DNA from 2 places in the Rhizobium leguminosarum genome. Region 1 is predicted to be linked to the other one. Evidence: predicted binding sites of a transcription regulator. Region 1 holds the regulator's gene; the other holds the start of a gene.
The links. Region 1 encodes PhoB, which activates phosphate uptake and scavenging genes when phosphate is short. Its sites were predicted from a motif close to TGTCATNNANCTGTCAT; they were not measured.

Region 1 (5,327 bases):
GCAGGCAATGCATGAACAATGCATCATTGCCGGCTTTCGCCATCAAGGCCGCGTTGACCTGATAAGGCTGGAAGACATTGTGACCCCGGGCCCGATGTTCCTGATTCATGGAGACCCAGGTATCGGTCACCACGCAATCGACGCCGGCGACCGCACGGTCGGCATCATGGCAAAGCATGATTTCGGCGCCCTCATTGCGGGCCCAGTTCAGATAGTGATCCTTTGGCTCCGAGCCAAGGGGCACGGCCATGTTCATGCGATAGCCGAAACGCGCGGCACCCTCGACCAGCGAATGCAGCACATTGTTGCCGTCGCCGGTCCAGGCGATGGTCTTGCCCTTGATCGGGCCGCGATGCTCTTCGAAGGTCATGATATCGGCCATGATCTGGCAGGGATGGGTGTCATCCGTCAGCGCATTGATCACGGGCACGGTCGCATGCTGGGCAAGCTCCAGCAGCCTGGAATGCTCGGTGGTGCGGATCATGATCGCATCGACATAGCGCGACAGCACCTTGGCGGTGTCGCCGATCGTCTCGGCGCGGCCGAGCTGCATCTCGGTGCCGGACAGGAACAGCGTTTCGCCGCCGAGCTGGCGCATGCCGACGTCGAAGGAGACGCGGGTGCGCGTCGACGGCTTCTCGAAGATCATCGCCAGCATCTTGCCGGCGAGCGGCTTGTCGCCCTGGCCTGCCTTGAAGGCCTGCTTGCGGGAAAGCGCATCGTTCATGATGGTTCTGAGATCGGCTGATGTGACCGCCGAAAGATCGAGGAAATGTTTAGGGCTCATATCGTCTTCTTACCTGTGCTGCGCCCGAAGGCGGCAATCTCTTCAAGCCGTCTTCTTGACCTTGGAGGCGCGAATGCTCTCGGCGGCGCGTTCGACGCGGGCAAGGCCCTCGCGGGCTTCCTCGGCGGTGACCACGAGCGGCGGAAGAAGGCGGATGACGTTGTCGCCGGCAGGCACGCCGAGCAGATGGGCGGCGCGGATCGCCTGCAGCAGTTCGGCTGAGGGAACGGCAGCCTTGATGCCGAGCAAAAGGCCCTCGCCGCGCACATCTTCGATCACGTCGGGATAACGATCCTTCAGCGAGGCGAGGCCCTGGCGGAAGACAAGTGCTACGTCGCGCACCTGCTGGAGGAAGCCATCGGCAAGGATGATGTCGAGCACGGCGCTGCCGACGGCCATGGCGAGCGGATTGCCGCCATAGGTCGAGCCATGCGTGCCGGCCTTCATGCCGGAGGCGGCCTCGGCCGTTGCGAGGCAGGCGCCGAGCGGGAAACCGCCGCCGATGCCCTTGGCGACAGCCATGATGTCGGGGGTGATGCCAGACCATTCATGGGCGAAGAGCTTGCCGGTTCGGCCGACGCCGGTCTGAACCTCGTCGAGGATCAACAGCAGGCCGTTCTCGTCGCAGAGCTGGCGAAGCGCCTTCATGAACTCAGGCGTGGCAGGACGGACGCCGCCCTCGCCCTGCACGGGCTCGATGAGGATGGCAGCCGTCGCCTCGGTGATCGCGGCGCGGACCGCTTCGATGTCGCCGAAAGCCACCTGATCGAAACCCGGCGCCTTGGGACCGAAACCTTCGAGATATTTTTCCTGGCCGCCGGCGGCGATCGTCGCCAGCGTCCGTCCGTGGAAGGCGCCTTCGAAGGTGATGATATGGAAACGCTCGGGATGGCCCTTGGAAAACTGATAGCGGCGCGCCGTCTTGATTGCGCATTCGAGCGCCTCGGCGCCTGAGTTGGTGAAGAACACCTTGTCGGCGAAAGTGGCGTCGGTCAGCCGTTTTGCCAGACGCTCCTGGCCGGGGATCTCATAGATGTTCGACAGGTGCCAGACCTTGTCGGCCTGCTCCTTCAATGCACCGACCACATGCGGATTGCTGTGGCCAACGGAGGTGACGGCGACGCCGGCGCCGAAATCGAGATATCGCTCGCCAGTTTCGGTGACCAGCCATACGCCCTCGCCTCGCTCGAACCGCAGCGGGGCACGAGAATAGGTGTCATAAAGCGGCGCGGCTTCAGCCATGGCGCGATCTCCATCAAAGTTGCCGGGCAATGACTCCGGCTAAGGAAACCAGGCCCGAAAAATCAAAAATGCCGCCTTGCGGCGGCGAGTGGCACTATTTCCTTTTCGCGCTGCAATGTCAACAAAACTGCGCCCTTAGCGTATGCAGCAAGGGTGTACAGCGGCATTTTCAGTCATCAACAGGCATTATTGCAGAAATGACACGCAGGGGCAGCAAGTTGGGGAAAACTACGAATTCGATTCATCCGGATTCATGCGACTCTTGTCACGGAGTCAGGCTCACACTAGGTTAAAGATCAATTACTAGACTGCATGCGGCGGAACTAGTCACCAAAATTGATCAAGCGTTTCTTGTTTCGGAGCTCCCGGGACAACGGTGAGGGATTCTGCCATCACCAACGCAAAAGGTGGAGACAGGGCATGAACTGGACAGACGAGCGGGTCGAGAAACTCAAGAAGCTTTGGGCCGAAGGACTGAGCGCCAGCCAGATCGCGGCACAACTTGGCGGGGTCAGCAGAAACGCGGTCATCGGCAAAGTGCACCGGCTGTGCCTTCCCGGCCGTGCCAAGGCCGGCGGCACCAACACTGCGGCGCGAACGCCGAAGCGCAACACATCGGCGCCGCGCGCACCGAACTACACCTCGCGGATCACGACCCGCACCGTCACCCGCCAGCAGGGCGCGACGATGCTGAAGGAAGAGATCGAGATCGAAACGATCGAGGAAATGGAATACGTGCCGAGAGGCAACGTGGTGGTGCCGATTTCGCGCCGCCTCGGCCTGACGGAACTGACCGAACGCACCTGCAAGTGGCCGGTCGGCGATCCGCTGAAGGACGACTTCCATTTCTGCGGCTGCGAGTCCCCCGACAATTCGCCTTATTGCGGCTATCACCAGAAGCTCGCCTACCAGCCGGTGAATGAACGCCGCCGGGCAGCGGCGCGGGCCAGCTGAACGCGGGCAACCATCGTTAGAATGCAGAAAACGGGCCGAGTGGCCCGTTTTTTTATGCGAGTGGATGTGAGCTCAGGTTCCTCCGTCATGCTCGGCCTTGTGCCGAGCATCTGATCACCTCAATTGCTTTGACGGAAAAACTTTATTTTCAAATACTTAACTTGGCGTGTGCAGATCCTCGGCACAAAGCCGAGGATGACGTCGCAGGTTTTGCCAGGGATTTGTCAGCAGGCTCATATGGAAGCCCTCAGGCTTCCATCGAATAACCGGCGCCGCGGACGGTGCGGATGACGTCCTGCATGTTGGAGAAATTCAGCGCCTTGCGCAGGCGGCCGACATGGACGTCGACGGTGCGCTCGTCAACATAGATATCGTGGCCCCAGACGCCATCGAGAAGCTGCGAGCGGGAGAAGACCCGGCCCGGCGACGACATCAGGAATTCCAGCAGGCGGAATTCGGTGGGGCCGAGGCGGACTTCGCGGCTCTTGCGATGGACGCGATGGGTTTCGCGGTCAAGCTCGATATCGCCGCATTTCAGCACCGTCGACAGCACCTCGGGACGGGCGCGGCGCAGCATCGCCTTGACGCGGGCAACGAGCTCGGGGGTCGAGAAGGGCTTGACGACATAATCGTCGGCGCCCGTCGACAATCCGCGGACGCGCTCGCTCTCCTCGCCGCGCGCCGTCAGCATGATGATCGGCAGTCGCTCGGTTTCCGGCCGCATGCGCAGGCGCCGGCAGAGCTCGATGCCGGAGACCCCCGGCAGCATCCAATCGAGGATGAGAAGATCGGGCGTGCGCTCCTGAAGCCTCATTTCGGCTTCGTCGCCACGAAGGATGGTATCGACCTCGAAGCCTTCCGCTTCGAGATTGTAGCGAAGAAGCACGCTGAGGGCTTCCTCGTCTTCAACAACTGCAACTCTCGGGATCATGCGTGTCGGTCTCCTCGCGCATCATCCTTAAATCAGGGGTGATTTAAGCAATTCATCCTGCGCAAATTCAGAAATTGGCTGCGACCTCTTTGCGCGCCCCGGACGGGCGCGCACGCAACTAACTATGCGGGCGGTTATTCCGTGACCGCGCCGACGGTGTTGGCGCTGTCGTCCTTCGGACGATCGCCTTCCGGCTGTGCGCCTGTCGTCATGTAAAAGATCGTCTCGGCGATGTTGGTGGCATGGTCGCCGATGCGCTCGATGTTCTTGGCGCAGAAGAGAAGATGCGTGCAGCTGGTGATGTTGCGCGGATCTTCCATCATGTAGGTCAGGAGTTCGCGAAACAGCGAGGTGTACATCGCGTCGATCTCGTTGTCGCGTTCACGGATCGCATTCGCCTTGTCGGCTGAACGATTGGTGTAGACATCGAGCACTTCCTTGAGCTGGACGAGCGCCAGCTCGGACAGATGCTCGAGGCCGCGGGCGAGCTTACGGGGAACGCCGGTGCTTTGGACGGCGATGACGCGCTTGGCGGTGTTTTTGCCGAGGTCGCCGACGCGTTCGAGATCGGCGGCGATGCGGATCGAACCCATGATTTCACGCAGGTCCGAGGCCATCGGCTGACGGCGGGCGATGGTGACGATCGCCTTGTCGCCGATTTCGCGTTCGGCGTGATCGAGGATCACATCGTCGGAGATGACCTTCTGCGCCAGCGCGGTATCGCCGTTGACGAGGGCGCGGACGGCTTCGCTGACCATCTGCTCGGCCAGGCCGCCCATTTCGGAAATCCGCCTGGACAGGAACTTCAGATCATCATCGTAGGCAGAAAAAATATGTGTCGATGCCATGGGGCTTTATCCTCGAATAACGGGAAGGCTTGGTGTCGCCAAAATCAACCGAAGCGACCCATGATGTAGTCCTGGGTGCGCGGATCGTCGGGATTGGTGAACATCTTGTCGGTGTCGTTCTCCTCGACGAGATTGCCGAGGTGGAACATGGCGGTGCGCTGCGAGACACGCGCGGCCTGCTGCATGGAGTGGGTGACGATGACGATCGTGTAGTTCTCGCGCAGCTCGTGGATCAGTTCCTCGACCTTGGCGGTGGCGATCGGATCGAGCGCCGAGCAGGGCTCGTCCATCAGGATGACTTCAGGGCTGACGGCGACGGCACGCGCAATGCAGAGGCGCTGTTGCTGGCCGCCGGACAGGCCGGTGCCGGATTCATGCACGCGGTCCTTGACCTCGTTCCAGAGGCCGGCGCGCTGCAGGCTGGTTTCGACGATCTGGTCGAGGTCGGCCTTCGACTTGGCAAGGCCATGGATGCGCGGGCCGTAGGAGACGTTTTCATAGATCGTCTTCGGGAACGGGTTCGGCTTCTGGAAGACCATGCCGACGCGGGCGCGAAGTTCGACGA
Region 2 (5,327 bases), 1.9 Mb from region 1:
CACTTTGAATTGCTGCATAATTTTGTGCCTTAAATCGAATCCGATTTAAGGAATTATCCGCCGTAGGCCCTGATGCCGGAAGTCTTCAGAGCTTTCTCAAATGTTGTTCTGGAGGATCGTCCGCAGCTTGCCGAAGAGCTCGTCGATGTGGTGCTTCTCGATGATCAGCGGCGGGGAGAGCGCGATGATATCGCCGGTGGTGCGGATTAGCAGGCCGCTTTCATAGGCTTTCAGGAAAGCGGTGAAGGCGCGCTTGGTGGGCTCGCCGGCGATCGGGTCGAGCTCGATGGCGCCGATCAGGCCGGTGTTCCTGATGTCGATGACATTGGGGCAGTCCTTCAGCGAATGCAACGCGTCGGCCCAGTAGTCGGAAAGCTCGGCGGCGCGTGTCAGCAGGCCCTCTTCCTTGTAGGTGTCGAGCGTGGCGAGTGCGGCGGCGGAGGCAATCGGGTTGCCGGAATAGGTATAGCCGTGGAAGAACTCGATCATGTGCTCCGGGCCGTTCATGAAGGCATCATGGATCTCGGAGGTGACGAAGACGGCGCCCATCGGAATGACGCCGTTGGTCAGTCCCTTGGCGGCGGTGATCATGTCGGGCTTGACGTCGTAATATTGCGCGGCAAAGGGGGCGCCGAGGCGGCCGAAGCCGGTGATGACTTCGTCGAAGATCAGAAGGATACCGTGTTTGGTGCAAATCTCGCGCAGCTTCTGCAGGTAGCCCTTCGGTGGGATCAAGACGCCGGTGGAGCCCGCCACCGGCTCGACGATGACGGCGGCGACGGTCGAGGCGTCATGCAGGGTGACGATACGCTCGAGCTCGGTGGCGATGTCGCCGCCATGCTCGGGCTCGCCGCGGGTAAAGTTGTTCTTGCCGGGCTGGTGGGTGTGCGGCATGTGATCGACGCCGGTCAGAAGCGTGCCGAACATCTTGCGGTTGGTGACGATGCCGCCGACGGATATGCCGCCGAAGTTGACGCCGTGATAGCCGCGCTCGCGGCCGATCAGGCGGAAGCGTGATCCATTGCCCTTCACACGGTGATAGGCGAGCGCCACCTTGAGCGCGGTCTCGACGGATTCTGAGCCGGAGTTGGTGTAGAGGACGTGGTTCAGGCCTTCAGGGGCAATGTCGACCAGGCGGTTCGCCAGTTCGAAGGCCTTGGGATGGCCGAGCTGGAAGGCCGGCGCGTAATCGAGTTCGCCGGCCTGCTCGCGGATCGCCTCGGTGATCTTCGGGCGGCAGTGGCCGGCATTGACGCACCAGAGGCCAGCCGTGCCGTCCAGCACCTGACGACCGTCATGGGTCGTATAGTACATGTCCTTGGCGCCGACGAACAAACGCGGCTCCTTCTTGAACTGGCGATTTGCCGTAAACGGCATCCAGAAGGCGCGAAGATCGTTCGGTGCATTGAGGCGATTGGACATGCTGTTCTCCTGGCCGCTGACGGCCCTTTCCCGGGCTTCACGCCCATATTTTTACTGCCCGGTCAAATTATCAGGGCTTCCCAAGGCGTCAACGGGAAAAGTCCCCAGAGCCCCTCCTGACGGGAGGCTCAACTTGCTTGGTTCGATCCGGAAATATCCGGGGTCAGGCACTGCAGGCCGCCCGTCATCAATCCTTCGCCTCGGCTTGTTACAAAAACCGATGGCTCGCAAGGCGCAATTGCATTTCATCAATTCACTGAAATAAAACGATATTTCGATCGGAGATACTGATGTCTGACCGCCAGAAGACAAGGGCGCGCCCCACGCGGCGCCATGCATTCGCGCCAAGTTACGGCCGCCATTCTCGAAGAGGGCGTTCGCCGCCGCAGCGTGCTCAAGGGCTTTCTCGCGGCGATGGGCGCTGCGGCACTTTCGCCGGCGCTCGGAACCGCGCATGCCGAGGCTGCCGGCTCCAGCCTGACGTTTCCGGAACTCAAGCGCGTGCGCGATACCGCCGACCACTGGCCGGAGGGCTACGAGCGCCAGATCCTGGCGCGCTGGGGCGATGCACTTTTCCCCGACAGCCCGGAATTTGACATTGCGGCGCTTGACGGTAAGGCTGCCGAGCGTCAGTTCGGCTACAATAACGACTTCACGCAGTTTCTGCCGCTGCCCTGGGGCGAGAAGAGCTCCGACCACGGGTTGATGGTGGTCAGCCATGAATATGCAACGCCTTTCCTGATGTTTCCCGGCCTGACGAGCGAGGATTACCGCGAGAAGCTTACCGATCATCAGATTCGCGCCATCATGGCCGCGCTCGGCGTCTCGATCTTCGAAGTGAGGAAGACGGACGGCAGGTGGGCGATCGTCAAGGACGGGAAATACAATCGCCGCATCCATATGAGCACCGAGATTGGCATCTCCGGTCCGGCTGCCGGCGACGATCGTCTTAAGACCAAAGCCGATCCGACCGGCACGATCGTCTTCGGGACGATCTCGAACTGCAATGGCGGCATCACTCCCTGGGGCACGATGCTTTCGGGCGAGGAAGGCGCCATGGACGTCTTCGCCGGCGATTACAAAAAACTTCCGAACCAGGAGTTGGTCGAGCGTCAGGGCTGGGATGAAGACGAGAACGACATCTATTCCGTCAGCCGCGTCGAGCCGCGCTTCAAATTCGAGGAAGAGCCGAACGAATGGATGCGTTTCGATTGGGTCGTCGAGATCGATCCGTTCGATCCGACGGCAAAGCCGGTCAAGCGCACCTCGCTCGGCCGTATGACGCATGAGGGGGCCCACTGTTGCGTCGCCCCTGACGGCCGTGTGGTGGTCTTCATGGGCGATGACGACGACTTCGAATATATTTACCGCTTCGTCACCCGCGATCCCTGGAACCCGAACGATCGCGCCGCCAACAAGGATCTGCTCGACCACGGCACGCTTGATGTCGCAAAGTTCGAAAGCAACGGCACGATGGCCTGGATCCCGCTCATTGCGGGCGAGGGGCCGCTGACGGCGGAAGCTGGCTTCAAGAGCCAGGCCGACGTCGTGCTGGCGACGCGCGCCGCAGCCGATCTCGTCGGCGCCACGCCGATGGACGGACCGGAGGGCTTCATCGCGCATCTCGGCACCGGCAAGCTTTATGTCGCCATGACCGAGAACGAAGATCGGCTGCCCAAGGTTGAGGGCGGCGACGAGAAGGAGATGGTCAACATTGCCAATCCGCGCAGCCCCAATCCGCACGGTCACCTGCTGGAACTCGCAGCACCTGGCGGTCCCGAAAAGCCGGATTATGCCGCCGACAGCTTCAAATGGGACGTCTTGATCCTCTGCGGCGATCCCGCCAAGGCAGGGGATCAGGCGATGTTTCATCCTGCGACGACCTCGGCCGGCTGGTTCACAGACCCCGACAATCTCGCGGTCGATCCGGCCGGACGCCTCTGGGTCACCACCGACGGCCCGCCGCCGGAAGGCATAACCGATTCCGTCTATGTGATGGATACCGAAGGCCCGGGCCGGGCACTTCCGAAGCTGTTCTATATTGCGCCCGTCGGCTCGGAAGCCTGTTCGCCGACTTTCACCCCTGACGGCAGCAGCGTCTTTCTTTCCATCCAGCATCCGGGCGAACTGCGGATGGCCGACAACGAGGATGCGACCTCGATGGAGGATGCCGGCACCGACTGGCCGGATTTCAAACCCGGCATGCCCGCCCGTCCGTCGCTGGTGGTGCTGAGCCGCGTCAACAACGATGTGGTCGGCAGTTAAAGCAACTCCGGCAAAGTGCGCGGCAGTTTTACGTCTAGAATTGCACCAAGACAAAAAACCGATAGCGAGACGGGCGTTCCTGCGCGACCGGCTGTCATTATAAAAGCACGACCGGCAAATCGCAAATTTGCCGGTCGTGCCATAAGGTTCAGGTGCTGAAATATCGTTGCCAAGCCTCCGGGAACATCCCCTTGCAGCACGACATCGGCCGACATCATGTCAGCGCTATCATCAGGCGGCGGACCTATTCCTGTTCTGCACGAGGTAGATATCTTCGAGCGTTGCCAGGATTTTCATGACCGGCTCGGAGGTGCTCGAATAGTAGATGGTTTGTGCGTCCCGGCGGGTCTTGACCAGCTTTTGAGCGCGCAGTTTCGAGAGGTGCTGAGAAAGAGCCGACTGGCTGAGCCCGACCTGCGTCGCAAGCACGCCGACGGCCACTTCGCCCTTCACGAGGCTGCACAGGATCAGCAATCTTTTAGGGTTGGCCATGGCCGACAATAAAGCTGCCGCCACATTCGTGTGATCGGCCAAATCAGAGGTTTCCATATGTTATCTTCCTAATGCGAAACGTACATCAAGCGAGTTGGCGCAGAGCGCCAGCCGGATTTGACTGACACCAAAAGCTACCAACTAGGCTCGAAGATTGTATATACCTAAATTTAAGGTATCGAGTATGCTACTTTAGACATGTTTGAACAAATGTGATCGGCATCCACAGCGAGGGTTTCGAACTCGTATCGCAGAAGGATGTCGCCGGAAATCATGTCGAAACCTGAGGAATCGATACCACAAATGCGCCAAGGACCCGATTCTGGCGCCTTTAGCCTGGTAGCGAGGGCATCGGCGATATCGGGATGGCGTTCTACTAAATCTCGCACTGTCTCTGCCGCCTCGGCGGCGATCGCCTCATTCGCGGCCGACTGGATTACGAGATCATTCCCATCAAGCAGGTAGGCGCGGCCGAATCCGCCATTGAGGCTGGCCTGCTCCGGCTTGAGACGGAAGAACAGGAAATCAGGAAAGTCGATATAAAGCGCCGCCTTGCTGTGGCGATCGAGAAAACGCGTGCGGATACGCTCATGGATTGCATTGCCACGCTCGACGGGTTCTGCCAGGCATTGGGTCGTCAAACGGGGATAGGCGAGGGGGTCGCCCTTGCCGGGTTCACCGGTGAGGAGCGAAGCGCGCGGGTCCTTGGCGAGCGCTTTGGTGTGGGCCGACAGCTTCGAAACGAGGATCACGGGCGTTCCGTCGATGTCGGTAGCGACCAGCACGCGGCTGGCGAAGGGAAAGCCGGTCTCGGGGTCGAGAACGGCGATCGCAGCATAGCGGGCGGAGCGCAACAACACGCGGGCGAGCTTGCGGGCTTCGTCGTCGGTTTCGCGTAGAGGGGAGGGCTGATCTTTCATATCCGCTTTGTGACAAAGCGGATGGAAAACATCAAGCTTCCTCCTTGCGGCGATGGCGGGTGAGGCCGGCAACGATATCCTGAGCCGAGATGGTGCCGACGATCGCGCCGTTCTCGACGATCCCGATACTGCCCGGCTGGCGGGCAAGGGCATCGAGAATATCGATGAGCGGGGTCGCGGCGCGGGCCGTGGCGCTGACGCTCATGCCGGCGGCAGTCTGGCCGAGGC

Region 2: BA011_RS13670 (PhoX family protein) is a predicted target of PhoB. The motif match lies at 1,605-1,621, and genes of this name have one in related genera.

Annotation. Positions count from the first base shown of each region.
Region 1 is NZ_CP016286.1:4,632,362-4,637,688, reverse strand. It holds gene argF (ornithine carbamoyltransferase) at 1-787, opposite strand, end outside; gene BA011_RS22555 (aspartate aminotransferase family protein) at 830-2,029, opposite strand; gene BA011_RS22550 (GcrA family cell cycle regulator) at 2,450-2,983, shown strand; gene phoB (phosphate regulon transcriptional regulator PhoB) at 3,231-3,914, opposite strand; gene phoU (phosphate signaling complex protein PhoU) at 4,049-4,762, opposite strand; gene pstB (phosphate ABC transporter ATP-binding protein PstB) at 4,807-5,327, opposite strand, start outside.
Region 2 is NZ_CP016286.1:2,731,125-2,736,451, reverse strand. It holds gene BA011_RS13675 (aspartate aminotransferase family protein) at 97-1,422, opposite strand; gene BA011_RS13670 (PhoX family protein) at 1,756-3,687, shown strand; gene BA011_RS13665 (ArsR/SmtB family transcription factor) at 3,919-4,236, opposite strand; gene BA011_RS13660 (HugZ family protein) at 4,350-5,099, opposite strand; gene choV (choline ABC transporter ATP-binding protein) at 5,131-5,327, opposite strand, start outside.